Regions from separate parts of the Paenibacillus ilasis genome, predicted to be linked through region 1. Evidence: riboswitches for the same ligand, from Rfam matches in the RefSeq annotation. Region 1 holds a riboswitch; the other holds the start of a gene.
The links. Region 1 has a riboswitch for cyclic di-AMP ahead of ACETK5_RS29550 (APC family permease). Riboswitches for the same ligand answer to the same signal wherever they lie in the genome.
Positions count from the first base shown of each region.

Region 2: linked by a shared signal. The riboswitch ahead of ACETK5_RS00445 (TrkH family potassium uptake protein) and the one ahead of ACETK5_RS29550 (APC family permease) in region 1 are both predicted to bind cyclic di-AMP.

Region 1 covers NZ_JBHDJG010000004.1:468,009-483,469, forward strand. The annotation lists gene ACETK5_RS29545 (formate/nitrite transporter family protein) at 426-1,298, shown strand; gene ACETK5_RS29550 (APC family permease) at 1,440-3,266, opposite strand; cyclic di-AMP (ydaO/yuaA leader) riboswitch at 3,430-3,625, opposite strand; gene ACETK5_RS29555 (molybdopterin-containing oxidoreductase family protein) at 4,110-6,185, shown strand; gene ACETK5_RS29560 (MFS transporter) at 6,647-7,900, shown strand; gene ACETK5_RS29565 (sugar ABC transporter substrate-binding protein) at 8,349-9,602, shown strand; gene ACETK5_RS29570 (carbohydrate ABC transporter permease) at 9,714-10,619, shown strand; gene ACETK5_RS29575 (carbohydrate ABC transporter permease) at 10,672-11,490, shown strand; gene ACETK5_RS29580 (LacI family DNA-binding transcriptional regulator) at 11,532-12,533, shown strand; gene ACETK5_RS29585 (alpha/beta hydrolase) at 12,558-13,319, shown strand; gene bglX (beta-glucosidase BglX) at 13,519-15,461, shown strand, end outside.
Region 2 covers NZ_JBHDJG010000001.1:54,939-70,399, forward strand. The annotation lists gene sda (sporulation histidine kinase inhibitor Sda) at 147-290, shown strand; gene ACETK5_RS00390 (NAD(P)/FAD-dependent oxidoreductase) at 486-1,487, opposite strand; gene ACETK5_RS00395 (NAD(P)/FAD-dependent oxidoreductase) at 1,969-3,162, shown strand; gene ACETK5_RS00400 (hypothetical protein) at 3,163-3,423, shown strand; gene hemQ (hydrogen peroxide-dependent heme synthase) at 3,493-4,242, opposite strand; gene ACETK5_RS00410 (YuiB family protein) at 4,493-4,792, shown strand; gene ACETK5_RS00415 (replication initiation and membrane attachment family protein) at 4,991-6,496, shown strand; gene dnaI (primosomal protein DnaI) at 6,530-7,483, shown strand; gene ACETK5_RS00425 (hypothetical protein) at 7,602-7,757, opposite strand; gene trxA (thioredoxin) at 8,011-8,328, shown strand; gene uvrC (excinuclease ABC subunit UvrC) at 8,463-10,466, shown strand; gene ACETK5_RS00440 (CPBP family intramembrane glutamic endopeptidase) at 10,438-12,126, opposite strand; cyclic di-AMP (ydaO/yuaA leader) riboswitch at 12,418-12,562, shown strand; gene ACETK5_RS00445 (TrkH family potassium uptake protein) at 12,627-13,967, shown strand; gene ACETK5_RS00450 (potassium channel family protein) at 13,984-14,658, shown strand; gene ACETK5_RS00455 (LysR family transcriptional regulator) at 14,692-15,461, opposite strand, start outside.

The DNA of each region.
Region 1 (15,461 bases):
TAAAGGTGGTAAACAGACGAAGCCTTGCAGGTTTTGAGCATGGTGGTTGGTAAAAGCAATAAACCAAGCGGTGTCGGGATCATCTCCGATACCGCTATTTTACATGCACCGCTCGCTCGGATCGGACGAATGATCGGTATCCTCTAGAGGACCCGAAGATTCACCCTTGGACAAGGTACTGTGATTGTATTATCCATATGAAGTTAAATGACCACAGTACACTCAAAGATGATCAAGAGCAGCCAGGACACAAGGATGTCCACTCCTGACGCATACATTCGTGATATAATTCACGTTCTTGTTTTGGAGGCTGCGGTACAATATGGGTAACTGTAACTGTAACTGTAACTGTAACTGTAACGGAACATCAGACGCTGCATTCGAGAGATTTCAGGACGGAATGCGGGAGAAATGGGGGAGCGGCCATGGCCTATTACAAACCTGATCGCATTGCGGAGATCACCGTGGAGAACGGGGTGAAAAAAGCGCATAACTCCGTCATGAACGTTATGATATTAGGATTTTTGGCGGGGGCTTTTATCGCGCTCGGCTTTTTGCTGGATATTCGCGTGATTGCCGGAGCGTCTGAGGCTTGGGGAGGCATTGCCGGCTTTATAGGCGCGGCGATATTCCCTGTCGGACTGATTCTTGTATTGCTAGCGGGCGGAGAGCTGCTGACGGGCAACATGATGGCCGTGTCCCTGGCCAGATTTAAGAAGCGGATTTCCACGAAGGACATGATGCGGAATTTAGCTCTTGTCACGATAAGCAATATGGCAGGGGCACTGTTCGTCGCTTATTTCTTCGGCCATGTGACCGGTCTGACGGGCAGCGGCGTTTATTTGGAGAAGCTGGTGGATATGGCGGGTCATAAGCTCGACGACAGCTTCCTGCAAGCATTCTTGTCGGGCATCGGTTGTAACTGGCTCGTAGCGCTCGCCGTGTGGCTGTCCTACGGATCCGACCAGATGAGCGGCAAAATTCTCGGAATCTGGTTTCCAACGATGGCGTTTGTAGCCATCGGCTTTCAGCACGTGGTGGCCAACATGTTCCTCATTCCGGCTGCGATATTTGAGGGGTATTACAGCTGGGGCGATTATCTGGTAAACTTCATTCCGGTTTGGCTGGGCAATTTTGTCGGAGGTGCGCTGTTTGTGGGAGCTGCCTACGGGTCCGTATATTTGAAGAAGGATGATAAAGTTGAGATCATCCCTCGCGGCGAACAAGATAAGGCGCTGCCGTCTGCGCCGGCTACCGGTACTGCTCAACAGGTTCACTCCGCGCAGAATGTTTCGTAATACCGAAGCCTGGTAAGCCAAGGCGGAGGAAAAAAGCTGCGATCGTCACGCACCCTTAAGGATAGGGATCGGATGATCGCAGCTTTTTTAACGTTGTTGGTGAGCGGATTCCTTGTATAATTCGCAGAAGGAATAAACCCGCTATTTTTTTAAATGGTAAGGTACCGTGGTGATAATCACATCTCTCCGATAGAGTAAATGTGCGCGAATGAGCAAGCTGGACTGATTGTGCAGGAAGTTATGCCAGCCCTTCTTGGGGATGAACTGCGGGATGACAACGGTAACCTGGTAGTCGGATTCGCTAGCCTTCCGCTGCACGGTATCGATGAATTTGGTCAGCGGCTGAATGATGCTCCGATAAGGCGAATGCAGGGTCACCAGCCGGATGTCCGGCTGCCATTTCTTCCATTTTTCCTGAAAGGCCGCCTCGTCATCCCGTTCGAACGGCACGTACACCGCGATAATTTGGCCTGCTCCCAGCGATTTGGCATAATTCAGCGAGTTCTCCACCACATGGGTGATTCCCGCCACAGGCAGAATAATAACATTTCCCTCAATCGGCTTAACAGGCTCACAGGTCGTAATTCGCAGCTGGTCTGCTACGGCCTCGTAATGTTTATGGATTCGGGTGAAGATCCAAATGATCAGCGGCAGGAAAATCAAGACGGTCCACACTTGGGCGAATTTCGTGAAAAAGAAAATCATCGTCACGATAAAGCTGATGCATGCGCCGGTGGTATTTATGATCAGTTTGACAATCCATCCTTCGGGCTTTTCGCGAATCCACTTCACCATCATCCCCGTTTGGGAGAGGGTAAAAGGGATAAACACGCCGACGGCGTACAGCGGAATCAGATGCTCGGTTTTGCCTTCGAAAGCGAGCAGCAACAGAATCGAGAGAAAACCCAGTATGATGATTCCGTTTGAATATCCCAGACGGTCTCCCCGGACGGTGAACATTCGGGGAATGAATTTATCCTTCGCCAGATTAACGGCAAGCAGCGGGAAAGCGGAATATCCCGTGTTGGCGGCCAGAATCAGAATGAGGGCCGTTGTTCCTTGGATGAAGTAATACAGAAAGTTTCGTCCGAAGGTATGCTCGGCAATCTGGGAAACGACAGTGACTTGCTCGCTGGGGCTAACCCCATAGTAATAGGCCAGGAATACGATGCCCGAAAATAACAGGGCCAGCAAGGATCCCATCGCCACCAAGGTTTTGGCCGCATTATTCGGAGCAGGATCTTTGAAATTCGGGATGGCGTTGGAAATGGCCTCAACGCCGGTCAGGGCAGAGCTGCCCGAGGCGAATGCCCGCAGGAGCAGGAATAAGCTTAGCCCGGCGACAGGCGTGCCGATCGGCGTATGCAGATCCGGAGATGCATGGCCTGTAGCGATATTGAATACTCCGACGCCAATCAGGATAAACAACGCGAGTACAAACAAGTAAACCGGATAGGCCAATATGGAGGCCGACTCCGTGACCCCTCTTAAATTGAGTACGGTCAAACACAGAACGAACACGATGGAGATGGGCAGATTGTAGGCGTGCAGTTCCGGAAAAGCCGACGTGATCGCGTCCGTCCCCGCCGATACGCTGACCGCAACCGTCAGGATATAGTCGACCAGCAGGGAGCCGCCGGCAACCAGTCCCGGATACATGCCTAAATTTCTTTTGGAAACCACGTAGGCTCCGCCGCCATGCGGATATGAGAAAATAATCTGTCTGTACGATAGGATAAGTGCCAGCAATAAGACCAGGACCCCGACGGCAATCGGTATGGAATACCAATAGGCAGCTGCGCCAACGGTCATCAAGACGATCAGAATTTGTTCAGGTCCATAAGCCACGGACGACAAGGCGTCGGATGAAAGGATGGCCAGCGCTTTGGTTTTGTTCAGCTTTTGCTCGCCCAATTCCGTTGATTTAAGCGGTCTTCCAATGAGGAATCGCTTGATTGAAGATAACATGGTTTTTCACCGCCGATTAAGATTACGTTCATGATGGAAGCTGACTGAATGGACTTCAATCGGTGTGTTTCATAGGCTGGACATACGAACGGTCACCATTCCTATGCTGGATTTTGGCAAACAAAAAACACAGGTTAGAACCCTGTGTTTGATCACAAGTTCACAACCCTCCCAATCAACGCTGACGAGGTTAGCTGTCGGATTCGGGCGGTGAGAGTCGCCCTACCTGATAATAGTCGCGGCGTACGTTCGCGCTGCATCAGGATTCACCCCATAGTATGGTTGACAGATCCTATAGGTATCCATCCATACGTGTGGTTCCCCCGCTTTCCAAATTGGAAATTAAGCGAATATCATGTGAATATGAAGAATGATATCGAAGCTGAATAGTATATTACGCCTGCTCAAATCTTTTGTAAAACACCCTCCAACGAAAAATAAAGCAGAATTATTTATAAAAAATGACAGATAAGCGCTTACATAATTATGTGGCTTTGACAGGCTTTGTTTTTTGCAGGTTTGCTACAGAAATCATGACTTTCTATGATATGTAAGTTGCAGGTAGCTCGAATGTGATGCGATAGAACGCCAATACAAACAAATTCGCCATGCCGGTCTCGGGGGAGGAGACATTGGCATGGCGAATTTTTTGGGAGTGGTCCATGATTCGGCAAGGAAGAGAAAGGGTCTGGGTTCCTCTTCGTTGCTCTTGATAGGAATATACCCGGAGTGAAGTAGAGTGAATCACCCGCTGCAGAAAAAAATGTAAGACTTTACTGGAGCCCTGATTTTCTTTTAAGATAAGGGGATATGATTCAGCGTGTACAAGGGGGAATGAACGAAATGACTCAAGCGATGATACATCAGGAAAATGGCGTGTTTCCGGCGGTATGTCCGTTGGATTGTCCCGATACTTGCGGCCTGCTGCTGCATAAAGAGAACGGAAAAATCGTGAAGGTTACCGGCAATCCGGATCATCCGATTACGCAGGGAGCCATCTGTAATAAAGTCCGCAATATGGCACATCGGGTGTATCATCCGGAGCGCGTGCTTTATCCGCTGCGGAGGGTAGGGCCCAAGGGCGAGGGGGCTTTCGAGCGAATCAGCTGGGATGAAGCGATTCAAGAGATTACCGGGCGCTACAAGAAGCTGATCGAGGAGCATGGCTCTGAGAGCATCCTGCCTTACAGCTTCTACGGCAACATGGGGATATTGAGCGTGGACGGCATGGATCGGAGATTCTTCAACAGGCTGGGCGCCAGCCGCCTGAAGCAGTCGATCTGCAATTCCGCAGGCAATGAGGGTTGGAAATCCGTCATGGGGTTTAATGGAGGAACCGTCCCGGAGGATACCGTTCATGCCGATGTCATCATCGTCTGGGGCGGCAACATCGTCAGCACCAATATGCACCAGGTCGTGCTGGCGGAGAAAGCGCGCAAGGCCGGTGCCAAGGTCGTTGTGATCGATGTTCATAAGAACCAAACGGGGCAATGGTCGGATTGGTTCATTCCGTTGTTTCCGGGCACGGATGCGGCACTGGCCGTCGGCCTCATGCACATCATGTTCCGTGACGGCATGGTGAACGAGGAGTTCCTCCGGCAGTATACGCACGGGCATGAAGCCTTGCGTGAGCATGTCAAAGACTATACGCCGGAGCATGTATCCTCCATTACCGGCATCCCAGCAGGGGATATCGAGAAGCTGGCCGAACTGTACGGCCGGGCGGATACTTCCTATATTCATATCGGTAACGGTCTTCAGCATCACGACAATGGCGGCTTGACGGTGCGCAGCATCGCTGCGCTTCCCGCGTTGACCGGACAATGGCTGAAGCGGGGCGGAGGGGCTGCCAAGTCGAATGGCGGCTACAACAGCATGGATAGCGATGCATTGGAGCGTCCGGATCTCCGGCCGAATCCGAATGCCCGGACCATTAACATGAACCGGATCGGCGAGGCGCTTGCCATGACCGAACAGCCGATTAAGTCGGTCTTTGTCTATTGCAGCAATCCGCTGGTGGTCGCTCCTGACACCGGGCGGGTACGCGAAGGGTTTGCAAGGGAGGATCTGTTTACCGTCGTACATGATCTGTTCATGACGGATACAGCCAAGTATGCGGATATCGTGCTTCCGGCAACCTCCTCATTTGAGAATACGGATCTGTTCGCTTCTTACTGGCATCAGTACATCCAGCTGCAGGAGCCGGTCATTCCGGCGCTCGGGGAGAGCAAGAGCAACGTGGAGCTGTTCTCCTTGCTGGGCCGGGCCATGGGTTTCACCGACACTGCCTTCCGCGAGACGGAAGAGGAGATGATGGCAAGAGCGCTCGACTTCCCGGACAACCCTTATCTGAACGGCGTCACGCTGGACAAGCTAAAGGAACACCGCCATGTGAAGCTTGACATGACACCGCTTGAAGCATATCTGGATCGTTTGCCGACGCCATCGGGCCGGATCGAGCTTTACTCCGCGCAGTTGGAGCAAGCAGGTCTTCCGCCTCTTCCAACCTACGTGCCTTTGAAGGAAGGATATGACGGCGTAAGGCGCGGTCGCGGGCACAAATACCCGCTCATGTTCATTTCGCCGCCGAACCACAACTTCCTGAATTCGACCTTTGCGAATGTGGATAAGCACCAGAAGCTGGAGAAGGAGCCTGCCTTGCAGATCCATCCGGAGGATGCAGAGGAACGCGGTGTAGAGGACGGCGACATGGTTACGGTGTATAACGACCGCGGTACTTACGAAGTCCGGGCCAAGGTGACGGATAAAATGCTGCCTGGCACCGTGGTCAGCCAAGGCTTGTGGTGGGAAGGGGAAGGCAGGAAGCAGCGCGCCAATGCCCTTACGCCCGACAGGTTGTCGGATATGGGCGAAGGCGCTACCTTCTTCTCAACGGTGGTAGAGGTGAAGCGACATTAATGCTTGATATACCTCGACGAGCTGCCCTTCTTCCGAACGTGTTTAAAAGAAGGGGCTCGTTGCTTGCAGCCGGCAAATGGAGTGAGCGCCCGAGATTCGTTAGGGAAGGGCCGATATGGCAGCAGCGGCCCGGCATTCGCTGTTATGGTAAAGCGTCAATGAGTGTGCTTGCTAACAATGGATCTATCAAGCGATACTAGGATTTGGGCGATAAGAAATGACAAGCAATGTTCATTCTTAATTATTGGAGCATCAAAAAGATGGCGTTCGCCTCTTTATTCAAGAAGAATTAGAAAAAGCCCGCATGGGCTTTTTTTTTAACATATTAGAATTTATAAAGTTTTTTGGGGTCCCCGCAAAGTATTTGGAATAAGCATCGGAGCGTTGGCTCCACTTTGTGGGGCTATTTTAGGTTATATGCGTAAATATACTGCTAACGAGGCTGCTGGGAGATAATAAACATGAAATGGTTGGAGCAGTACCCTAAGGAAGTAAAAGGTTTTCTTGTTGCAAGTCTCGTTGCCTCGGCAGGCGGGTCCTTGATGTGGCCGCTGACAACGATGTATGTATTCGATGAACTGGGACGCAGCATGAAGGATGCAGGCTTTGTCATTCTGATTCAGTCGATGGGGGGGATCGCCGGTCAACTCCTTGGCGGCGCGCTGTATCACCGGGTCGGGGTGAAAAAGCTCATTGTGGGCTCGCTGCTGCTGAATGCCCTCGGGTTGTTCACCCTTCCGTTCATCAATGGACTTTGGGGTTTGTTCATCGCGGTGATGGGTTTCATCGGATTCTGTAACGCGGTATCGATGCCGGCCATTCAGGCATTTATCGGCTTCCGGTTTGCCGATCGGCGGGGAGAACTGTTTAATGTCATCTATGTCGCGAATAATATCGGCGTAGCCTTGGGAACGGCCATGAGCGGTTTCCTGGCGGAGATATCCTATCATTTAAGTTTTATCTTAAACGGTGTCACGTCCTTCGGATTTGCGATTTTCTTCCTGTCCTACTTGACGAAGCTGGGGGGAACGGGCGTATCGCAAGGAGCCCATCATCCGCAGCCTAAGAGTCCGCTGCCGGCGGGCCCCGGGGCTTGGGCATTGCTCGGGAACACCCGAATCTATCTCTTTATGGGATTGGGTTCCCTCTTCCTGTGGTTCGGTAATTCCATCTGGAACACAGGGGTGTCTCCATTTATCATCTCGGAGGGAATGTCCAAGACGGCATACGGTTATTTATGGACGCTGAACGGGATCTTGATTTTTGCCGCGCAGCCGGTCACGAATGCCATTAAGCGCTGGGCGGCCCGTACAGAGAGCAGTCAGATGACGGCAAGCGCTTTGTTCTATCTGGCAGCTTATGTCGTCATCGTGACGGTGCACAGTTATCCAGGCATGATTCTCGCAATGGTGCTGGCCACATTGGGCGAGATGTTGATTTCGCCTGCGATCCCGGCTTTTATCTCGGATCGCGCAGGACAAGCCGCTCCGTTCTATATCGGCGTGACAGGCGGCTTGGGTGCCGCGGGCCGGGTGATTGGGCCATATGCGATGGGAACGATGTATGACGGCGGCGGGTTGACGCCGGTGGCATGGTTGGCTGCAGGTGTTGCCGTGTTGTCATTTCTGTCATTTGCGGTACATGCCCGGCTTAGTAAGCACATCCCGCTGCATCATGACGGTCATGACAAGAATGCAGGTCACCTTAACGCCTAGCCCAAGTTTTTAAAAGCTGAAATAATTCCAGGTATAGGATGAAGCAGCAGGCCTACTTCGGAGCTTGCTGCTTTTTTGTCCGCGGTTCAAGCCTTACACCCCTTGTCAAAGAAACGCCTTACAAAAAAATAAAAAGGATATTGAAATCGCTCTCAGAGGGAGCTATAATGAACTTGTCGAAACGTTTCAAAACAGAATGCGTTTTTTGAAGATATCAAGCAAGCAATCTTTTTATTATGAATACACAAGAGCATGTTTATCCCTAGGATGACCATGGAAAGGTGCTTTATAGGGGGAATGAAGAGACAGTAGGATTATAGAAACAACCTTTATCCGGCGTCTTTATTTTTTTCGAATAAAATCGAAACGTTTCGAAGTAAGTGCTTTCAATTCGGTTTTGCATTACGTTTCGCATGGTGGTAAACATTAAAAACGGGGTGAATGTAGAATGAGAAAAAAATCAATATTGTGGACGTTGGCAGCATTGCTGATGTTCTCCGTCGTATTAGCCGGATGTTCGGGCGGGTCTGAGAAAGCAGACGGAGGCAGCGCAGGCGGCGAGGGCAAGAAAGAGCTGAAAGTTTGGTTGATGGGTGACACATCAGACGAAACCTTGATCAAGGAATATGAAGCGAAGAATCCAGGCGTTAAGGTAAGCGTTCAATTGATTCCTTGGGGCAGTGCCCATGACAAGCTGCTTACAGCGGTTGCATCCAAAAGCGGCCCGGACGTCGTACAAATGGGAACAACCTGGATTCCGGAATTTGCTCAGGCTGGAGCTTTGCTCGATCTGACGCCTTATCTTGAGCAGTATCCAAACTTGAAGCAAGAAAACTATTTTGACGGCGCTGTGCAAACCATGAGTTATGATGACAAGGTTGTCAGCATCCCATGGTATGTGGAAACGCGCGTACTGTTCTACCGTACGGACATTCTGGCTGAAGTAGGCTATCCGGAAGGTCCTAAGACTTGGGATGAAATGAAGGATGCCGGCAAGAAACTGGCAGCTAGAGGAGACGGCAATTACGCAATCACCATTGATGCTAAAGACATGAACTATCTGTCCATGTTTGCTTGGCAGAATGGAAGCGATATGATCGATGAGAACCGGATCCCGCATTTTAACGAGCCGGAATTCATGGGAGCTATGGAATACCTGAAGAGCTTCTACGATACGGGTATGACGCCGCTTGCCAGCGATTTGGATCTGTTTGCCGCATTTAAAGACGGGCAATTCCCGATGTTTATCAGCGGTCCTTGGATGATTCAGGGCGTTAAAGACAAAGCGCCTGAGATTGAAGGCAAATGGGCTACGACGACACTTCCAGCTAAAGAAAACAATGCATCGTTCCTCGGCGGAGCGAACATGTCGGTATTCAACACAACCGAAAATGCAGATGAAGCCGTTAAATTCATATCCTTCATGAGTGAAAAAGAATCGCAGCTGACCAACTATGATGTGGCCAAAAACCTGCCTGCTGTTAAGAGTGCATGGGAAGACCAACGCTTTGAAGATCCGATTTTTGCTACCTTCGGAAAACAGCTCGAAAGCGCTAAGCCTGTTCCGTTCATTAAGGAGTGGGATGCTATCTCCCAAGAAGCCATTGCGGCATTTGAGAAAATTACCCTTGGCGGAGCTGACATCAAAGCAGAAATGGATCTGTTGAATCAGAAAGCTACTGAAATTCTAAACAAAAAATAAAGAGTGCGTCTTAACGCAGCCCGGCTTGTTTCTCCGAAGGATGAAACAAGCCTGACTGCTTCCAAAGAGCGTTATTCTCTAATTGAGGAAACCCACACTTGCAGGAGGTGAATGACATTGCAGAACTTTATCAAGCGCTTTAACCAATATAAGTATCCTTATATGTTTATTGCGCCCGCACTGGTCCTGCTTCTGACGTTCTCAATCATTCCGATCATCATTGCGCTTGTCATCAGCTTCACGGATATTGACCTTGCTGGTCTCGCTAATTATTCAAACATTGAAGGCGTTGGCTTCGATAATTTTATGAATGTATTTAAAGATCCGGTCTTTCTGAAATCCATGTTTAACACCATGTTCTATGTTATTATCGGAGTTCCGCTTGTCGTAATGCTTGCCATGGGCGCTGCATTGCTGCTTAACTATGGCACGGGATGGTTGTTTAAGACATTCCGCGTCGTGTATTATATGCCTTCCATTACGAATATTGTAGCGGTCGCGGTTGTTTGGGGTTACTTGTATAACAGCCACTATGGCCTCTTTAACCATATATTGTCCTGGTTCGGGGTTCCGGCTCAGCAGTGGCTGACAGATCCGGCACTAGCCAAGCTATCGCTGATTCTGCTGGCCGTATGGAAATCCATCGGACTCAATATGATCATTTTCCTTGCTGCGCTGCAGGGCATTCCACGCTCCTATTATGAAGCAGCGGAGATCGATGGTGCGAGCAAGTGGAAGAAACTGTTGTATATCACGGTTCCGCTGCTTAGCTTTGCGACATTCTTTGTCACCATTACGACGCTGATCGGCTGGATTCAATTCTTCGAAGAGCCGCTGGTTATGACCAAGGGCGGCCCGCTTAATTCCACGATGTCGATGGCTCTCTTTATTTATAACAATGGCTTCCAGCTGAGCAATTTTGGTTATGCGGCTGCAGGATCGTTTGTGCTCTTCATCATCATTATCGCTGTAACGGTCGTACAATTCGCAGTCAAGAAGAAAGATGTCGAATATTAAGGTTCAGGTTCAAGCTAATGTTTTCGTATCGTAACTGAAGGAGGCTCAGGGTATGGCAGCTAAAAGAATTGAGAAAACAGTCATGACGGTGCTGCTCATTGCAGGGGGACTGCTGATGATGATTCCGTTTATATGGATGATCACGTCCTCATTCAAGCCGGAAAATGAATTTACGGCGGTTCCGCCGACGTTATTACCGAAAGAATTTACGATTGAAAATTATGTGGATTTATTTACGAAGCTGGATTTTATCGTATACCTGAAAAATACGCTTATCATTGTGTTCTGGTCTTTTGTCGGTCTGTTCCTCAATGCGCTTGCAGGATATGCATTCGCTAAATACGAGTTCCCCGGCAATAAGAAGCTTTTCTATCTGGTGCTGGCAACGATGATGATTCCGGGGCAAGTTACCATGATCCCTGTATATCTGCTGATCAATGCAATGGGCTTGACCAACACGATGGCAGGCATTGTGCTGCCTGGCTTGGTCGGGGCTTTCGGTATTTTTCTATTCCGACAGTTTATGTCCACCATCCCAACGGATCTGATTGAAGCATCGAGGCTTGATGGAGCAGGGGAACTGCGGATCTTCTTCCAACTGATCGTTCCGATCACGAAACCCGTGTTTGCTGTACAGGGAATCTTGGCGTTCATTGGCGCCTGGAACAGCTTCCTGTGGCCTCTCATTATGGCAAACGATCAAAAGCTTTATACGCTTTCGGTGGGTCTGCAGCTTCTGAAAGGGCAGCACGGATCTGATTTCGGCCTCCAGATGGCAGGCGCTGCATTTATGGTTGTTCCGATTATCATCGTATTTTCTTTCTTCCAAAAACATATTATTGAAGGATATACGATCTCTGGCATGAAATAAAATAGATAGAGTTTTTTAAGTAGTAGAAGGGGCGAAAGGAAATGGCAACGATAAAGGATGTGGCAAAGCTCGCTGGAGTCGCCTTGTCAACGGCTTCATACGCGTTAAGCGGCGACAGCAGAGTGAGTTCCAAGACAAGATCAAAGGTGCTCGATGCAGCAAGGCAGTTGAATTATCGGAAGAACGGATTTGCCATGGATTTGAAGCGGAGCCGCACCAAGACAATCGCTCTTATTCTGACGGATCTATCCGGGCCTTATTATTCTGAGCTGATCCGAAGCGTACAGGAAGTCGCTTTAACCAACGGATATGATCTGATCGCCTGCAGTTCGATGGGTGGCAGAGATTCAACGGCGGTTAAATTTCTGAGAGAGAAAAGGGCGGACGGTGCCATCATACTTGCACCTAACATCCGGGATGAAGTTCTGATCGAGACCTCGGGTCCCCAATTTCCGATTGTCGTGATGGATCGTCCATTGTGCAGCGAATACCTGGTCAATGTGCTGGTCGATGGGGAACAAGGAGGATACACGGCCACCCGTTATCTGCTTGAGAACGGCCATCGGCATGTGGCATACATCAGCGGCTCGCCGGATTCGTACGATAACCATTTGCGTTATCAGGGGTATTTACGGGCACTTGCCGAGGCAGGGCTGGAGGAACAGTCGAAATGGCGTCTCAGCGGAAACTTCGTGCGCGAGGGCGGTTACAATGCGACCAAGATGATGATTATGCAGGGGGCGCTCCCGTCGGCGGTGTTCTACGGCAACGACGAGATGGCCATCGGAGGATTGAAGGCTTTTGAGGAGAGCGGCATATCGGTGCCTGATGATGTATCCGTCATCGGATATGACGATATTCAATTAGCCGAATACGTGAATCCGCCGCTAACCACCATCAAGCAGCCTAAGAGCGAGGCGGGATCGCTTGCAGCCCATTTGCTGTTTCAAATATTGGGCGGTGAATCCGTGAAGCAGTCTTATATGCTGACGACCGAGATGATGGAACGGGCATCTGCAGGAAAGAGCAAAGTAGAGAATTAACGGACCGGATTGGAGATGAGGAACTTGGCATGGATCACGTGTAATTTTTATTCCGAAACACTGAAACTGTCTACAGGCATCGAGGTTTTTCTACCGCAAGCCGCTTTGATGCCGTACGGTTCTTCTTCGAAACTGCCGGTGCTTTATTTGCTTCACGGCCGAGGAGCGGATCAGACCGAATGGATGCGCAGGTCGTCCATCGAACGATACGCCGAGAATAAAGGCATCGCGCTCGTGATGCCGGGAGTCGGACGAAGCTATTATATGGACATGGCAAACGGCTTGCCTTACTTTACCTTCCTGAGCGAGGAGCTTCCACAGCTCGTTCTATCCTTTTTTCCGGTGTCCGGACGAAGGGAAGATACCTTTGTCGCCGGAATTTCGATGGGGGGTTACGGAGCGTTCAAGCTGGCCATGAGTTATCCGGATCGTTATGCGGCAGGCGCAAGCCTGTCGGGTGGGCTGGATCTCGCCAGTCGTGCTGCAGGACCGGGCTTTCAGGAGCAAGAAATTCGAACCCTCTTCGGCCATATCGACGGTTTACGGGGGAGCCGGGACGATTTGTTGTTTTTGGCCACGGAATTCGCGGCATATACAGGGGATAAACCGATGTTGTACCAGTGCTGCGGGACAGAAGATTTTTTGTATAACGATAACCAAACCTTTAGACGATATGCGGACAGCCTGGGGCTTCACATCACCTATGAGGAAGAACCCGGTGGTCATGAATGGGGATATTGGGATCGCAAAATTCAGCGTGTGCTGGATTGGCTGCCCCTGCCCTGAATTTTTTGTCCGCATCTATTGAAACGTTTCGATTAGATGCACGAATTAGCGCTGATTTCATCGTTTTTTAAATGGTTGATTAGTAAGCAAAAACCTTTATGGAATATATGATCATATAACAAATAATGATTGATTTCAGAAAATCAAAACGTTTCGAATTAACGATAAAGTGAATGGCAATGACAAAGGAGGATGGGAAATGGCAGATCAACAACTACTTTCTCTGGTAGAGCAGATGACGCTGGAGGAAAAAATTGCGCAGCTTATACAACTGGCCGTCCCTTTTTTCGAAGGTGGTCAAGAATCGGGGCAGATTACAGGACCGATGGAATCGCTTGGCATCACCGATGACATCGTAAGTAATGCCGGCTCCGTGCTGGGTTTGGCGGGTGCGGAGGAAGTGATAGCCGTCCAAGAGGCACATTTGCGTAAAAATCGATTGAAAATTCCACTGCTGATGATGGCCGATATCGTTCACGGCTTTAAAACGATCTTCCCGGTGCCGCTCGCCATGGGGAGCTCGTGGGACCCTAGCCTCGCGGAGCGGAGTGCGGAAATCGCTGCGCGCGAAGCCGCGGTATCCGGCCTGCATGTGACTTTTGCACCGATGGTGGACCTGGTGCGCGATCCCCGCTGGGGACGGGTGATGGAGTCGACCGGTGAAGATCCTTATTTAAACAGTGAATTTGCCAGAGCCTTTGTCAGAGGTTTCCAAGGGGATGACCTGAGCGGGGATCTCAACCGGCTGGCCGCTTGCGTTAAGCACTTTGCCGCGTATGGAGCAGGCGAAGGCGGCCGCGATTACAATACGGTGGACATGTCCGAGCGTCAGCTGCGGGAATATTACTTGCCTGCATATAAGGCTGCGCTGGATGAGGGGGTCGAGATGGTCATGACCGCCTTTAATACCGTGGATGGCATACCGGCTACGGGCAATAAACGGCTGATGCGCGATTTGCTGCGCCGCGAATGGGGCTTTGACGGCGTGCTGATCTCCGATTGGGGGGCGGTCAAAGAACTGATCCCTCACGGGGTAGCGGAGGACGAGGCGGAGGCAGCGTTAAGAGCCATCGAAGCGGGCGTGGACATCGAGATGATGACGTCCAGCTACGTTCATCATTTACCGGACATGGTACGAGAAGGCCGGGTAGACGAGAGCCAGATTGATGAAGCGGTGCTGCGTATTCTGTCATTGAAAAAGCGCCTTGGACTGTTCGACCGCCCTGTGCGGGGAGCCGATCCACAGGCGGAGCAGGAGATTGTGTTCTGCGAAGAACACCGCCAGGCAGCCCGGGAGGCCGCGGCGAAATCCTGCGTTCTTCTGAAAAACAACTCGCTACTGCCGCTTCGCGGTGAGCAGCATGTGGCATTGATCGGTCCGTTCGCCACCAGCGGTGATATTCTTGGGCCATGGTCATGGACAGGCTCCAAGGAAGATGCGGTAACCCTGGAACAGGGACTGCACGCCAAGCTGCCTTCCGGCGCGCTGACGGTAGCCGAGGGCTGCAGCGTGAGCGCTATGACCGGACAGCAGCTGGATGAGGCGGTGAAGGCTGCGAAGGCATCCGACGTGATCGTGCTGGCGCTGGGCGAGGATTCCGAGATGAGCGGAGAAGCGGGCAGCCGTGCGTTTATAACCCTGCCGCAGCCGCAGCTCGAGCTGATTCGGCATTTGAAAACGCTGGAGAAGCCGATGGTTGCCGTATTGTTCAACGGGCGCCCGCTGGATCTGCACGGCGTGCTGGATGAGGTCGATGCCGTACTGGAAGCCTGGTTCCCGGGAAGTGAAGGCGGAGCGGCCGTAGCTGCACTGCTTATGGGGGAGCTGAACCCTTCCGGACGTCTGAGCATGTCGTTCCCTTACTCCGTCGGACAGGTGCCTGTATACTACAACCATTATAATACCGGGCGGCCAAAGGATGCGCCGGATGCGCAGGAACGCTATGTATCGCAATATCTGGACATTCCGAATGAGCCGCTGCTTCCGTTTGGATTCGGCCTCAGTTATACGGATTTTCTCTATGGGAGCATGAGCCTGTCGGCGGAAGAAATGTCCCCGGATCACCCGCTAGAAATCACAGTTTCGGTAACGAATACCGGCGACAGGGCTGGTGAAGAAGTCGTTCAGCTGTACGTCCGAGA
Region 2 (15,461 bases), on a different contig from region 1:
CACTTTGATATGACCCTGTTTTTTACACTTACCAACAAATTATACACAGGATTTCCACAAGAGGTTGTGGATAAGCGAACAGTTGTTCCGTTTTAGCATGTCTGATATGATAGATTCAGGAAATTTGAGGAAGGGGTGTGAGAGGGATGGCTATGTTGACGGATGAGATGCTTCTCGATTCCTATCATATGGCTGTTGAGTTGAAGTTGGAGCGAGAGTTCATCACTCTACTGCTAGCCGAAATTCATAAACGGAACTTGGACACCGATTCCGGCAGCATCCTGCATTAATCAGATTTTTCGTATATAGAATAGATAAATTACGACATGATACGTATATAATGTGGGAGCTTTCAACCAAGTTCTACATATGGTTTGAAGAATAGAAAAGGTATCTTCGATTCCGGGGCGGCGCAACCCCTCGGAATGAAGATACCTTTTTTTCTATGAATATAGATGTATATGAAGGTAAAATCCTCAATGACCTTACAATTTCATGTTACTGCTGTGGCCCGGAGCCAATCTGGCTTCAGGATCGAAGTAAACCTTGGCATTGTTCACGGCGGTAGGTGCTTCACCAAATCCAACAGCGATCAGTTTGACCTTGCCCGGATAGGTGGTGATATCGCCGGCTGCAAAAATACCCGGGATACTTGTTTCCATACGGGAATCCACCACAATGGAGTTGCTTTCGATGGCGATGCCCCATTCGGAGATCGGACCGAGGGAGGACACAAACCCGAAATTGACAATGACATCGTCCACTTCAATCTCTTGCGTCTCTTTGGTTTTAATATGCGAAAGCGTAACCTTCGTAATCGTGTCCTCACCGTGTAATTCAGTGATTTCGGTTGGCGTAACGATATTCACCTTCGATGCCATTAGCTGCTCAACGCTATGCTCATGGGCACGGAATTTGTCACGGCGGTGAACCAGTGTAACCTGCTCGGCGATCGGCTCGATCATGAGCGCCCAGTCTACCGCGGAGTCGCCGCCGCCGCTGATGAGAACCTTCTTACCTTTGAAGCGGCTGAGATCGTTGACGAAATAATGAAGGTTGGTCTTTTCGTATGCTTCTGCCCCTTCAATCTCCAGTCGACGAGGTTGGAACGCTCCTACACCAGCTGTAATGATAACCGCTTTGGCATGGTGTTCTCCCAGATTCGTTTTTACGACAAAATGACGTTCTTCGAGTTTTTCGACAGCCTGTACTTTCTCTTCAAGACGAATGTCCGTTTTAAAGAGCTCCATTTGGGCCGACAGATTGTTCACAAGCTCTTGAGCGGTTACTTTCGGAAAGCCTGCTACGTCATAAATATATTTCTCAGGATACAGCGCAGCCAATTGGCCTCCAAGCTGAGGCATGCTCTCGATAAGTTTTACCGAAGCTTGGCGCATTCCGCCGTAAAAAGCAGCAAACATACCTGCAGGTCCGCCACCGATAATCAAAAGATCCGTCATATTGCTGTCTTGTGGCATCGTTGTCATGCGGTAAGCACCTCCATAAAATGAGTTTATATTCGAATCAGACAGACGTTCTTGTCCGGATAAAGCTGATTCAAGAATTCCTTACCTATTATAATCGTCCCGAACCGGCATGAAAAGACGAGAATTGAGTTAAAATACCTAACAATGGAATGGATGCGCTTACTTAGCAAGTAAGGGGATAAATGGCGGAATCATTTGCACATTATATGGCAAAAAAATTCTTGATATTTGCATAGTTTATGCATATGATTAACGTGATAACTTGTGTTCATTACAGGGTAGTCCTATATATTGTCAGCTGGTGCAACAGTAAGGGAAACCTTAGTCTTGCAGCTATTTTTGAACCTTTAATGAACCATCAGGTCAAATGATGAAACGGGCTCTGATAAGGGCTCTTCTCTTTTTTTGGATGCAATTTCACAGAATGTTAACATGTGCACCATACTGTATATATAAAGAGTAAGCTGGAAGGAGCAATAGAATGAGCAGCATACCGAAGATCGTAATCCTTGGCGCGGGTTACGGGGGCATATTGACAGCGCAGCGGCTGCAAAAAGAGCTGAATTATAATGAGGCCGATGTTACATTGGTGAATCGCCATGATTATCATTATATTACAACGCATTTGCATATGCCGGCAGCAGGAACAGACAGCATTGAGAACACCCGGGTATCCATTTCCAAGTTGATAGACGAATTCAAAATCGACCTGGTCAAATCCTCGGTTCAGGAAATCCGCCTTCACGATAAGAAGGTTATTCTTGAAGATGGAACGTTATCCTATGATTATCTTGTCATTGGACTCGGCGGAGAGCCGGAAACCTTTGGCATTCCAGGTCTTGCAGAGCATGCGATGACAATCCGAAGCATCAACTCGGTACGATTGATTCGTGAGCATATTGAGTATCAATTTGCTTTATATAAAAATGAACGCAGACCGCAAGAGCGCATTAACTTTGTGGTTGGCGGCGCCGGATTCAGCGGCATCGAGTTTGTAGCCGAGCTGGCGGACCGCATTCCGAGACTGTGCAAGGAATATGACGTCGATCCGACGCTGGTGAATATCTATAATGTCGAAGCCGCCCCTGCCGCGCTGCCGGGGTTTGCACCGGAGCTGGTGGAGTACGCCATGAACGTTCTTGAGAAGAAAGGCGTTACCTTCAAGATGGGCATTGCGATCAAGGAATGCCTGCCGGGCGGAGTCATTCTGAACAATGGCGAAGAGATCCGGGCGGCAACGGTGGTATGGACCGGCGGCATCCGCGGGAACCGTCTGGTGGAAGCAGCCGGTTTCGAAACGATGAGAGGCCGCGTCAAGGTTGATGAATATTTGCGTGCTCCCGGATACGAGAACATTTATATTATCGGCGATAACTCCCTGATTTTTAATGAGGAAGGCAGACCTTATCCGCCAACCGCCCAAATGGCGATGCAGCAAGGCGTATGCTGCGCCCAAAATATCGTTGCGGCGATTCGGGACAAGTCGATGCGCAAATTCGAGTTCCATAATAAAGGCACGGTTGCTTCCCTCGGCCGGGGCGAAGGCATTGCGGTTGTCGGAGATAAGAAATATCAGGGATGGAAAGCGGCTCAGCTGAAAAAATTGGTTGATCTGCGCTACCTCTTCATTATTGGAGGAATTCCGCTCGTCCTGAAAAAAGGTAGGTTTCTATAAATGAGACACTGCAGCGTTCAAGTACGGGGGCTGCTCACAAGAGATGAGCTGGATCGTTATAATGCGCTGATGGAGGTCGGCTCCTATCTGGAGTCGCAAGAGCGGTACGATCTGGCCTATACCATTCAGCAGGAAGTCGACATTCTCATTCTTCCTGCTATTGAGCGGCTCAAGGATAAAGGACGTGCCCGGGACCGGGCGACGGCTGAATATCTTGAAACCTTGCGAAAGCAAGAGCAAGATGAGGACGACAGTGAGTAATAGAAGAAGGGATGCTCTCATGGTGAGAGCATCCCTTTTTGTGTGCATGCTTTTTATGTGCAGAAGGAATTATACCTTCATTAAATCTGTAAATGAAGCCTGATCGAGCAGGTTGCCAACATAGAAAGGACCAAACTCGCCGAAACGCGCACTGACTTCGTCAAATCTCATTTCGTACACGAGTTTCTTGAACTGAAGCGCGTCGTCGCTGAACAGGGTTACGCCCCATTCCCAGTCGTCGAATCCAACGGAACCGGTGATGATCTGTTTGACCTTGCCGGCATAACCGCGGCCGATCATCCCATGGCTCTTCATCATCGATTTGCGTTCATCCATGCTCAGCATGTACCAGTTGTCCGACAAATCCCGCTTTTTGTTCATCGGATAGAAGCAGATATGCTTCGATTTTGGCAGAGCCGGCTTCAGACGGGCAATGACATGCGGATTCTGCATCGGATCCTCATCGGAGGAGCCGGCCAGGTAGTTGCTCAGCTCGACAATGCTTACATAAGAGTAAGCCTTGGTGGTGAACTGGGCGAACGTTGTTTTGTTAAAGGCATTCTCGATCGCGTTCAGCTCTTCCAGCGTCTCGCGCAAAAGCATGAATACGAAATCGGCTTTTTGACCGACGATGGTATATACAGCGGTGCTGCCCTGCTGGGCAGCTTCGACGGCATCCCATTCCTCGAGGAACGCATTCAGCTCGTCCAACGCAAAAGCACGTACTTCTTCATCTGCAGCTTTCCAGGCAGGCCAATTGATGGTGCGGAAATCATGCAGCGCATACCAGCCCTCAAGCGTCATTGCAGCTTCGTTCATGTGATCACTCCTAAACGTTATGTTCGTTATAATTGAAGCGGATGACCGCTTGCATTAACTTCCTATATTGTACTGTAAGCGCAGTCGGAAGGGCAAACGCCGACACAATGTATTCACGATTGTTCGTTGATCTGTGACATGTTTTTTAGTAAACTAGCTATTAGCTAAAGCTTGGTGTGCTGTTTCTTGCTGCAATAAAGTAGAATAGCTGCTACGCGTAGGTGATAAAGAAGAGGTGAAAACAGCGATCATGCTTCAATTTATTCCTGTGCTCGTGCTGATGATTTTGTTTTTTGTCATGATGTTCGGTATCGGTTTTATCCTAAATATGTTGATGAAGACGACCTGGTTTCCTTGCTTTCTGTTCGTGATTGTCATTTTGCCGGTCGTTGTATACAGCTTGTGGGATCGGGGCCAAATGTCGTTCTGGACTCACGTCGGATCATTCCAACTGGTGGATTACTTAACGGGAGTTGCAGGTCTGATTGGTGCCTACATGAGCGGATGGACCATTAAGACATTGCGTATTAAAGGCTTTAGAATGTTTTAACGCGCTAGGCGCAAATTGAATGTAGTGTTGATGGCGGCTCTGCAATACCTGGGGGCCGTCATTTATTATTTGTGGAAGCATGCAAATGGCAGGCGCACGAATTCCAGAATTTTTGATGCGAAAGAACCGACTTCGAAACGACGGATTTATGATAGAATAGAGGAAGTCTATTTTTGGGCGACAGGGGGAGCATAAACGATGCGCATGACTAATTTTTTACATTTTACCGAGAACCACCGTTACTGCGTATACCGTGACTTCTGCTTAAGCGGCCTGGATGACAAAATGCTTGGTTCGATTTATCAACCGATGGTTGGCGCGTTTGCTGTCAGTCTGTACCGTCTTCTCGTATCGCATGTGCCGGTGGAGAAGGTGGGTTACTCGGCCATTGAACAGCAGCGTAGATTGTTTTTGACATTAGGGCTTGAGCCTAGTGAAAAAGGACGCCGCTTTCTCATTGAGCAAACTTCCAAGCTGGAAGCGGTAGGTTTACTGCAGACAAGCCGGATGTTTGTCCCGGAGACGGATGACCATATCTATGAATATGAGCTGCAAGCACCGCTCAGTCCAGCCGAGTTCTTTAACACCCAGCATCTGACGCTGCTGCTTCGCGACAAGGTGGGGAAATTCGCCGTTCTGTCGTTAAGAGAAGAGCTTTGGAGCAAGGAACCCCTTGAATGGTCCGGTATTTCCTTTAACAAGGAGAACATTTCGGTTCCCTTTTATGATATTTTTGAGCTGAACACGCATGTCATTGATTATGAACTGGAGCAAGCGCTGGAAGAGGTCGCGGTGTCACGGAAGTCCGTGGTGCCGCCAAATCCGCAAGGTGAAGGTCTGAACTATGCGGATATTATTCTCCGTTTCCCGCGTGAATCCCGCAATCGGGTCTTTGTGGAGCGTCTTCGCTACGACCATGAGCAGATGGGCATTGTGAATTACGTGGTGCGCAAATACGATCTCAGCACGCAGGATTTGTGCCGCCTGCTGGACGAGGACGGCATCTTTACCGAGCATGGCGAGGTCGTGCTGGATGATCTTCAGCACAAGGCCAGTCTTCACTTTAGGCAGGGAATGAAGATGCAGGAGAAGCGGCAGATTACGGCGGGCAAGGTCGTTGCCTTGCATCAGGAGATGACGGCCGATCCGGAAGAGCCGGCACAGGAGCATGCGGTAGAGATGGAATATTATGTAGAGGTTCCTGCTCAGTTCCAATCGAAATGCGATATTCACCAATATAATATGATGCTTCGCAACGAGCCTTATACCCGGCTGCTGCAGACCTTCTTCCCGGGCTCGGTTCCCGCGCAGTTTTTGGACATCTTCGAAAAAATCGACTTGAGCTACAAGCTGCCGGGTGAAGTCATCAACGTGCTCATTCATTATTTAATGTCACTCATGGCCGCAGGCGGCGAGCAGCGCATCAACCGTAATTTCGTGGAGGCCATTGCTTCCAATATGCTGCTGAAGCAGGTGAACAGCTATGAGAAAGCTGTTCAGTATATACGTGATCAAGCCAAGATGAAAGGCAAGCAGAAGGCAACCACACAACGTACGCGTACATACGCTAAAGGCGGAAAGGTGAAGCCGGAAATTCCTGTAGCTCTGGAGACCGATCAGGCGGAGGCCGTATCGGATGAGGAATTCGAGGAAATGATGCGATTTGCGGCAGAAATGCAGGCTGGCAACAAGAAGGGCGGATAAAGAAATTCTGCTGTAGAGAGGAGGGAACAAGAGATGGAGTCCCTTGGTGAACTGCTGGAAAGCATGAAAAGTCCTGCGCTCCGGCGCAGAACCGAGCAGATTACGGAGGATTTGCTCAGGAATCCTCTGATTCAAGCATTGCGGAGCGAATACCCGGAGATCGATGATCGGGTTATACGTTTGAATTTAAGCAAACTGTATCAATATGCTGGAGATCAGGCCCATTGCAAGGCGTGTCCGGGTCTGGACCGATGTCCGAATGATTTCCAGGGACATTTCAGCAAGCTGGACATCCAGCGGATGAACGGAACCGTGGAGATCTATGAGCGAAAGGCGCCGTGTTCCCTGCAGATGGCGAAAACCAATGAGGATCAGATCAAAAAACGGATTCGCAGCTTTTATGTCGATGAGCATGCCTTGAACGAAGGTTATGACAATATGGAGATTATGGCGAAGGATCGCTTGCGTGCACCTGCGGTCCACCAGGTCTTTAAGTACATCCGGGATACGAAGGAGAATGGCTTGTCCCCGCGCGGCTTGTATCTCACCGGTTCGTTTGGTACGGGTAAGACCTACCTGATGGGCTACCTGATGCATGAGCTCGCGAAAGTGGGCCATTCGGGCGTTATCGTGTATATGCCCGATTTCGTGGAAGATCTGAAGACCATGATGCAGGACGGCCAGAAGCTGAAGGACATGGTCGAGACGATGAAGCATTGCGATCTGCTGATCTTTGACGATATCGGAGCGGAGAATTTGAATCCGTGGGTTCGGGATCATGTCCTCGGTTCCATCCTGAATTTCCGGATGAACCGGCTGCCGACCTTCTATACGTCGAACTATCCGCTCGACGGGCTTGAACAGCATCTCAGCTTCACGAGCAAGGATGGGGAGGAGCTTCACAAAGGGCAGCGGTTGATGAACCGGATTGCGCCTTTTGTGGATGTCGTTCATTTATTTGGCGAGAACCAGAGAGGGAAATTCTAGCATGGCAAGCAAACTTCCTATGGACAAACTTCCCTAAATTGTAAAAAGTCTGATCCCGTTAGCGTATGGAACGCGGCAGGATCAGACTTTTTATTTGTGCACAAGGAGTCATCAAGTATTAGCCGACCAAGAACTTGATAATGACGAATCCGAAAAAGATGATGGTCATGAAACCGAACATCCCCACGAAGCCCATCATCAAATCGCCAAAGTCATTGCGTGGTTCTTCATTGATGTGCTCCCGTGGATCGTTAACGCGTACGTTTACATCCATGGTGCTTGCCTCCTCAAAAGGTGAACATGCCGTGCCAACACGAAAAACTTGACAGTCACCCGACTTGTTACTAGTAGTATACCCAATGCGCAAATCATTTGTAAAGATTGCATAAAAATCCCGTGAAATCCTCTTTCTTTAGGTGAGTATATTTCACTTTTTCCGGCCGATTGTGGTATACTAAATTCGTCGACCCATTCGACAGTTATGATTCGCACTATACCTGATCTTATCCTGTGAGGAGGAGAATACAATGGCTATCGTCAATGTTACCGACCAAACCTTCGTGAATGAAGTTGAAGGTCAAGGAACGGTTGTAGTTGATTTTTGGGCGCCGTGGTGCGGCCCTTGTAAAATGCTTGCTCCGATTCTGGACGAATTGTCTTCAGAACTCGGCGATGATGTAAAAATTGCTAAGGTGAACGTGGATGAGAATCCGGAATCCGCAGCACGTTTCGGCGTGATGAGCATTCCGACCATGATTTTCTTTAAAGACGGCCAGCCTGTCGATAAAGTGGTAGGTCTGAACTCCAAAGAAGCCTTGAAGGGCATCATTGCAAAACATCAATAAGCAGAATTGTCCATAGATACAATCTGCTTTCATACAGCGCCTTCGGTTAAACCCGGAGGCGCTTTGTGTGGTTATTCATAATGGTTTATATTTAGGGTTAATACTATATAATCTCCTTGGAGAGGAGGAACAGCATGGACGATTATGCCAAACAGCTTCAGGAGCAGGAGAAGGCGCTGGAGAATATCCGCCACAAGCTGGCATTGCTGCCGGACCAGCCCGGCTGTTACTTGATGAAGAATCATGAAGGCACGATTATTTATGTGGGCAAGGCCAAAGTGCTGAAGAACCGGGTACGCTCTTATTTTACCGGAAGCCATAACGGGAAGACCCAGATGCTGGTTTCGGAAATTCGCGATTTTGAATACATTGTGACCGGCAGCAACATGGAAGCCTTGATTCTGGAATGCAACCTCATCAAAACCCATCAGCCAAGATTCAACGTGCTGCTGAAGGATGATAAAACCTATCCGTATCTTAAAATAACGAATGAAGAGCATCCCCGTCTGGAAGTGACCAGAAGGGTGCTTAAAGATAAAGCCAAATACTTTGGCCCCTACCCAAATGCTTATGCGGCACAGCAGACCAAAAAGCTGCTGGACCGGATGTACCCTTTGCGCAAATGCGGCGTCATGCCAAAAGAAGTGTGCTTGTATTATCATATGGGCCAATGCTTGGCTCCATGTGTGAAGGAAATTCCGAAGTCTGCTTATGAACAGATCACCGGGGAGATTACGTCATTCCTGAGCGGCGGGCATGAAGAGATCAAGAAGGAACTGCAGCGCAAGATGCAGGAGGCCGCGGAGGACTTGTATTTCGAGCGTGCCAAAGAACTGCGGGATCAGATCATCCATATCGATACGCTAATGGAGAAGCAGAAGATTACAACAACGGATACGCGGGACCGCGACGTATTCGGTTACGCTGTGGATAAAGGCTGGATGTGCGTACAGATTCTGTACATGCGCCAAGGGAAAATGGTGCAGCGCAACAAGTCCGTTTTTCCGTTCTACGGCGATGCGCACAGCGACTTTATGTCTTTTATTGCCCAGTATTACAGTGATAATCCTGCATTGCCGCAGGAAATTCTGCTGCCTGAGCCTCTGTGGATAGACGAGGCTGATCCAGAGTCGGTTGCGGGAACGGCTGCGGATGAAGGTGGACGAAACGCCGAGGCAGCCGTGGTTACGGCGAATCCGCTTTCCGCAGGGATATCCGATGAACAGCAGGCAGCCCTTGCCGAGGCACAGGAGAAGCAGGCGGAAGCTGCTGGCATCGTGGATGCAGCCGGAGGGGCTGCCGCCCTGCAGGAATGGCTCGGCGTGAAGGTGCATGTCCCGCAGCGCGGCTTGAAGAAACAGATGGTGGGCATGGCATTGGATAATGCGAAGGTGTCCTTAGACGAGAAATTCCGCTTGATTGAGCGCGATGAAGAACGCACCTCGGTCGCAGCGGCAAATCTGGGCGAAGTGATCGGCCTCCAGTCGCTGAACCGGATCGAGGCATTTGATAACTCGAACATTCAGGGGACCAATCCGGTATCGGCCATGGTCGTCTTTACCAATGGGAAACCGGACAGGAAGGAATACCGCAAGTACAAGATCCGTACCGTGCTGGGACCCGACGATTATGATACGATGCGTGAAGTGATCCGGCGGCGGTACGAGCGCGTCTTGAAGGAGAACTTGCCGCTTCCCGATCTGATTGTGGTCGATGGAGGGAAGGGACAGATTTCCGCCGCCATCGATGTACTGGAGAATGAGCTGGGGTTGTTTATCCCGGTCTGCGGGCTTGTGAAGGATGCCAAGCATAAAACAGCGCAGCTCATGGTCGGAGACCCGCCGGAGCCGGTTACGCTGCCCCGGGACAGCCAGGAGTTCTATTTGCTGCAGCGCATTCAGGATGAGGTTCACCGTTTTGCGATTTCCTTCCACCGCGAACAGCGCGGCAAATCGATGGTATCCTCTAAGCTGGATTCCATCCCGGGCATTGGAGAGAAGCGCCGCAAGCTCCTGTTGAAGCATTTTGGCTCGGTCAAAAAAATAAAAGAGGCTTCAGTCGAAGACTTCAAGCCCCTTTCAATCGGTGAGAAATTAGCAACGGAAATTCTTAAGGTACTTCGTGAGGAGGAGTCGTGACATACGGCTTCTCTTTTTTTGTTGGATTGAAACGGTAAATCGCATACGCGACCATCGCCGGAAGTACCATGTAGAAAGCACCGATCAGCAAGTTGCTGGTGTCCTTGAGCAGGATCAGGCTAATGCCCATCAAGATGCTGTTAAAGATGACATGGGAGAACATGGCCGCCAAATACCCGTATTTCAAAAAGATGTAGCTGAACAGCAAGCCGATGATAACCAGTTCAATGGGCCGGGAAATTACAGGGTATATCGGATAGAGCGTATGCCCAAGCGCCCAAATGAGCGAGGTAATTAAACTGGCCACAAACGTATTGCGGACGATCTTTTTCACCATTTTGATGCCGAACAGTCGATAGACGGCCTCCTCGGATATGCCGGCCAGCCAAGCCATCAGTGGAAACAGCCAAGGATAGAGCATGTTATAAGGAGACTGTGTGGCATCCGTGGTGGACCATGTATTTAAGGTTAGGCCCAGAACGACAAAGATAATGGATTGGACCCCAAGCAGGATGAAAGCCCACATATACCCCAGCTTCATGCTGTCCAGTACATACTGTCCGTATCCGGGTTCTTTGGCTCGAGGCCATGGATTGAGTCCGTCTTCTTTTTGCCATAGCCCGTTGCCCCCGACAAGGGAGAAATAGAGCAGCGCGGAGAAGATAAGCGAATAGACCGCATAAAAAATCATCATTCCGATTATACCGGTTTGCGACATCCCCTCGGATTGGAAAACGGGAATCAGATTATACGTATTCAACATCTGAATGATAAACAGCAGCGCCGATAGGAACAGGCCGCGCTTAAAGGACGTATAGGCTCTGGTCTTCACGCTGTATACAATCGCAAGAATGCCAAGGATAAGGGTGAACAGGCCATACCCTGCAAGCGTCAGCAGCGTTGCATCCTGGGTCTGTTTGTTGACATAGGCGGAATGGGCGGCCGGGACTGAAAAGGATGGCTCATAGGAGCGTAATTTCCCCTGTTCGAAGGTGAAACGGTGCTCCAATCTGGAATCGCCAATCTTGGATTCCGGGTCCACATACCGGAGCCGGGGTTCCCCTTCCCGCGTAACCAGCTCCAGTTGCGACGGATCATAGCCCGCTCGTTGGAGCCAAGGCTCTGCGAGAGCTTGCTTCTCGGCTAATGACATGCCGTCCTCGACGACAAGCAGCATCTGCCTTTGTACATCGCCCTTGTTCAGCTCAATCCGTTCATAGCTGGAGCGGGCGAAATCGTACGAGAAGCCGACGATGCCTGAATTTTGCATGTGCACGTCCACATTGAGGGCATCGCCTCCCGGTTCGCTGAAGCGAACGCGGTATACGTCATAGGGATATTTGGCTTCATAGGTTTTGTTGTATTCCGAAAGTTTCTTTTCCTTCGCCAGATATCCGTAAAGTTCCGATTTGGATTGATATGTAACCAATGCGTCATCCGTTTTTGCAGCCGTAAACTGCAAAAACTCCTGAGCAAAGCTTGAAGCCGCTTGCCGAGCCTGCTCCTTGGATATGATATTCGGGGTTGCCATCTCGGTCGAATCCGGATTCGTCGACGGAAACACCTGAAATAATAGGAACAGAATCAGGCCGACTGCGGCAGGCGCGATGAGCTGTTTCAGATTGGGCTTCAGCTTCAAGGCCTCTCTTGCACGATTCATGAAATTCCTCCTCTAAGAAAGTTGATACTCCCACTGGTATTCGATATGCCTGATTAAGAACGCATAGAGTCAATATAACATAGTTATGAAAGTCATTAGCAGCTTATCCCAATATCCGGAATAATGAAATAAATCGATGAAAATGAATGAAAGGTTTCGAAAACGTTAGAGAACCCTATGCTTGTATTCTTGAATATGCCCAATTCGCGTTCTTTTAAAGATTTTTTGGGTGAAAAACGGCATTGGGTTACGTACCGGATTGCGTTATAATCACATCATGCTTCAAGGAACCGAATATTCCAGCCGAATTTCGTACTGAAAATGGGGGAACCATGTAATTGGGGTGAATTTCATTATTCCTAGAATAATGAATAGGGCGACCTGTGGAAATGCCCGAATCCGTCAGCTAACCTCGTAGGCTGCAGCACAGGAACCAGACCGTAAGGGCACTGCGTTTTCCAGTGTCTTTTTTTCTTGATTTTTTTTAAGAAGGTGACCGATTGAACTCTAAATTTAACTGGCTCAGGCTGTCTCCGCCGCAGATTCTCGTGCTTGGGTTTGCAGCTATTATCTTCATCGGGACGGCGCTGCTAATGCTGCCGATTTCCACAAGTACGGGTGAACCGCTTGAGTTTATCGATGCCTTGTTCACTTCGACATCGGCAACTTGCGTAACGGGGCTGGTTGTGGTGGATACAGGAACGACATTCAGTTCCTTCGGAGAAGTCGTGATCATGCTGCTGATCCAGATCGGCGGGCTCGGCTTCATGACGATGGCCACTTTATTTGCCTTGGCTCTCAAAAGGCGCATATCGCTCAAGGATCGTCTCATTCTGCAGGAAGCGATGAATCAGTCCTCGATGGAAGGAATCGTAAGGCTGATTCGCAGAGTGCTGCTGTACTCCCTCATCATCGAGGCCTGCGGCGCTGTCATTCTATCGATTCGTTGGGCGTTCGATATGCCGCTTGGCCAGGCGATTTATTACGGTGTCTTTCATGCGGTCACGATGTTTAACAACGCCGGTTTCGATTTGTTTGGTGATTTTCGGAGTTTGACCGGGTATGTCTACGATCCTGTAGTCAACGTTGTCGTGATGTTTTTGATTGTCTCAGGCGGCATTGGATTTATCGTCCTATCCGATCTGATTGATTTCCGGAAACAGCGGAGACTTTCCTTGCACTCCAAAGTGGTGCTCACCATGACGGCTACCCTGCTGCTGGTTGGATTTATCGTCATTCTTATATTCGAATTCACCAATCCGAGGACGCTCGGCTCCCTGAATTGGGGCGGAAAATTCTTCGGCGCGTTATTCCAATCCGTAACGCCGCGTACAGCCGGCGCGAATACTATAGATATTACGGGGCTTAGACAGGCCACGCAATTTTTTATCGTGATTCTGATGTTTATCGGAGCATCCCCAGGTTCAACCGGGGGCGGTATCAAAACCACAACCTTCACCATTATGGTGGGGGCGGTCATCGCCATGATGCGCGGGCGTGAAGACATCGTCATGTTCCGGTATCGCCTGGCCCAGGAGCGGGTGCTGAAGGCACTGACCATTGCATTACTGGCCCTGCTGCTCGTTCTAACCGTATCGATGATTCTGTCGACGACAGAGGAAGGGGACTTCTTGGAGATCCTCTTCGAAACGACGTCCGCCTTCGGTACGGTGGGTCTCTCCATGGGCTTAACGCCTGATCTGACGGTGTTTGGGAAGGTATTGATCAGCATTACGATGTTTGCAGGGCGATTGGGGCCTTTGACGCTTGCTTATGCACTGGGGCCGAAAAAGGGTAAAGAATTATATCGTCATCCGGAAGGCAAAATGATTATTGGATAAGGAGTACAGGAGAGACATGAAACCAAAGCAATTTGCAATCATCGGTTTGGGACGATTTGGCGCCAGCCTGGCGCTTGAGCTGATGGAACAGGGATATGAGGTGCTCGGCATCGACCGCAATGAAGAGGTCGTCGAGGATATGAGCGAGCTGCTGACGCACACGGTGGTGGCGGATGCTACGGATGAAGAGGTGCTTAAATCGCTCGGTATCCGTAACTTCGACTGCGGGATTGTTGCGATCGGAAACGATATTCAGATGAGTATCTTATCTGCCATCTTGTTGAAAGAGCTTGGTGTTGCCATGGTCGTTGCCAAGGCAATTTCGGTGCTGCACGGCCGGGCACTGGAGAAGCTGGGCGTGGACCGGGTGATCTTTCCGGAACGGGATATGGGGATTCGGGTAGCCCATCAGCTTGTCACGCCCAACCTGCTCGACTATATCGAATTATCCAAGGACTATCTGATTGTGGAGATGACGGTCACGGACTGCATGGACGGAAAAACGCTTAGTGAGCTCAATACGAGGGTTCGCTACGGTGTCAGCGTGGTGGCCCTGAATAAACAATCCGGCATTATCGTAGCCCCGACAGCCATGGATGTGGTGAACTCCGGCGACATTATGGTGGTTATCGGGTCCAATGATAATGTGGATCGCTTTGAGTCTGAGGTCGTGAATATGCTGGAAAAATAAATATAGAAGAAAAACCTGACGACCTTATATCCGTCAGGTTTTCTTCATTTTATCCTCTTCGAGCTTACGGAACAGAATTTCCGTTTCGTCAATCCAGCGGCTGGCCGCCTTGCTCAGCTCCGAGGCCTGGCCGTAGATCAGCGAAGTCGTTCGCCGGGTTTCAATGAGTGCCGGAATATGAATGTCAACAAGCCCGTTATCGGACAACAGCTGCGGCCTCAGATAGGATTTGGGCAGCAGCGCGGCCGCCTTGCAGGTCGGGATGAGCCTGACAATCGCTTCGAAGGAGTCGATCTCCATCCGGATATCCGGCATAATACCCCAGCGGTGGAACAGGTCATCCGTCAGCTTGCGGTACCAGGTTCCGGTCGAGAAAATGATCATCGGCAAGCCTTGAAGCTGCTCGATGCCAACATCCTCGATTTCCGCCAGCGGATGTGAGGACGGGATGACAAGCTCCAGATGGTCATCAAACAGCGGGATGCAGTTCAAGCCCGGCTGGTTGATGGAGGAGGCGACAATGCCGACATCGACCCGTTTATCCCTTACATAAGATACGATTTCATGGGTCTTGCCGGTGATCAGCTTGATTTCCGCTGCCGGATGACGCTCCATGAAGGCATTGACCAGCGGGGGCAAGGTAGTCTGAAGGGTGGTCAGACTGGCGCCCAGGTTGATCGAGATCTGATCTCCCTCCCGGTAATGGGCCAGAGTCTGCATGAATTTGATCTGCTGCTGTCTCTGCTCCAAGGCAAAAGTGTACACAATCTGCCCGATGGAGGTAAGCTCCAGTCGTTTGCCCC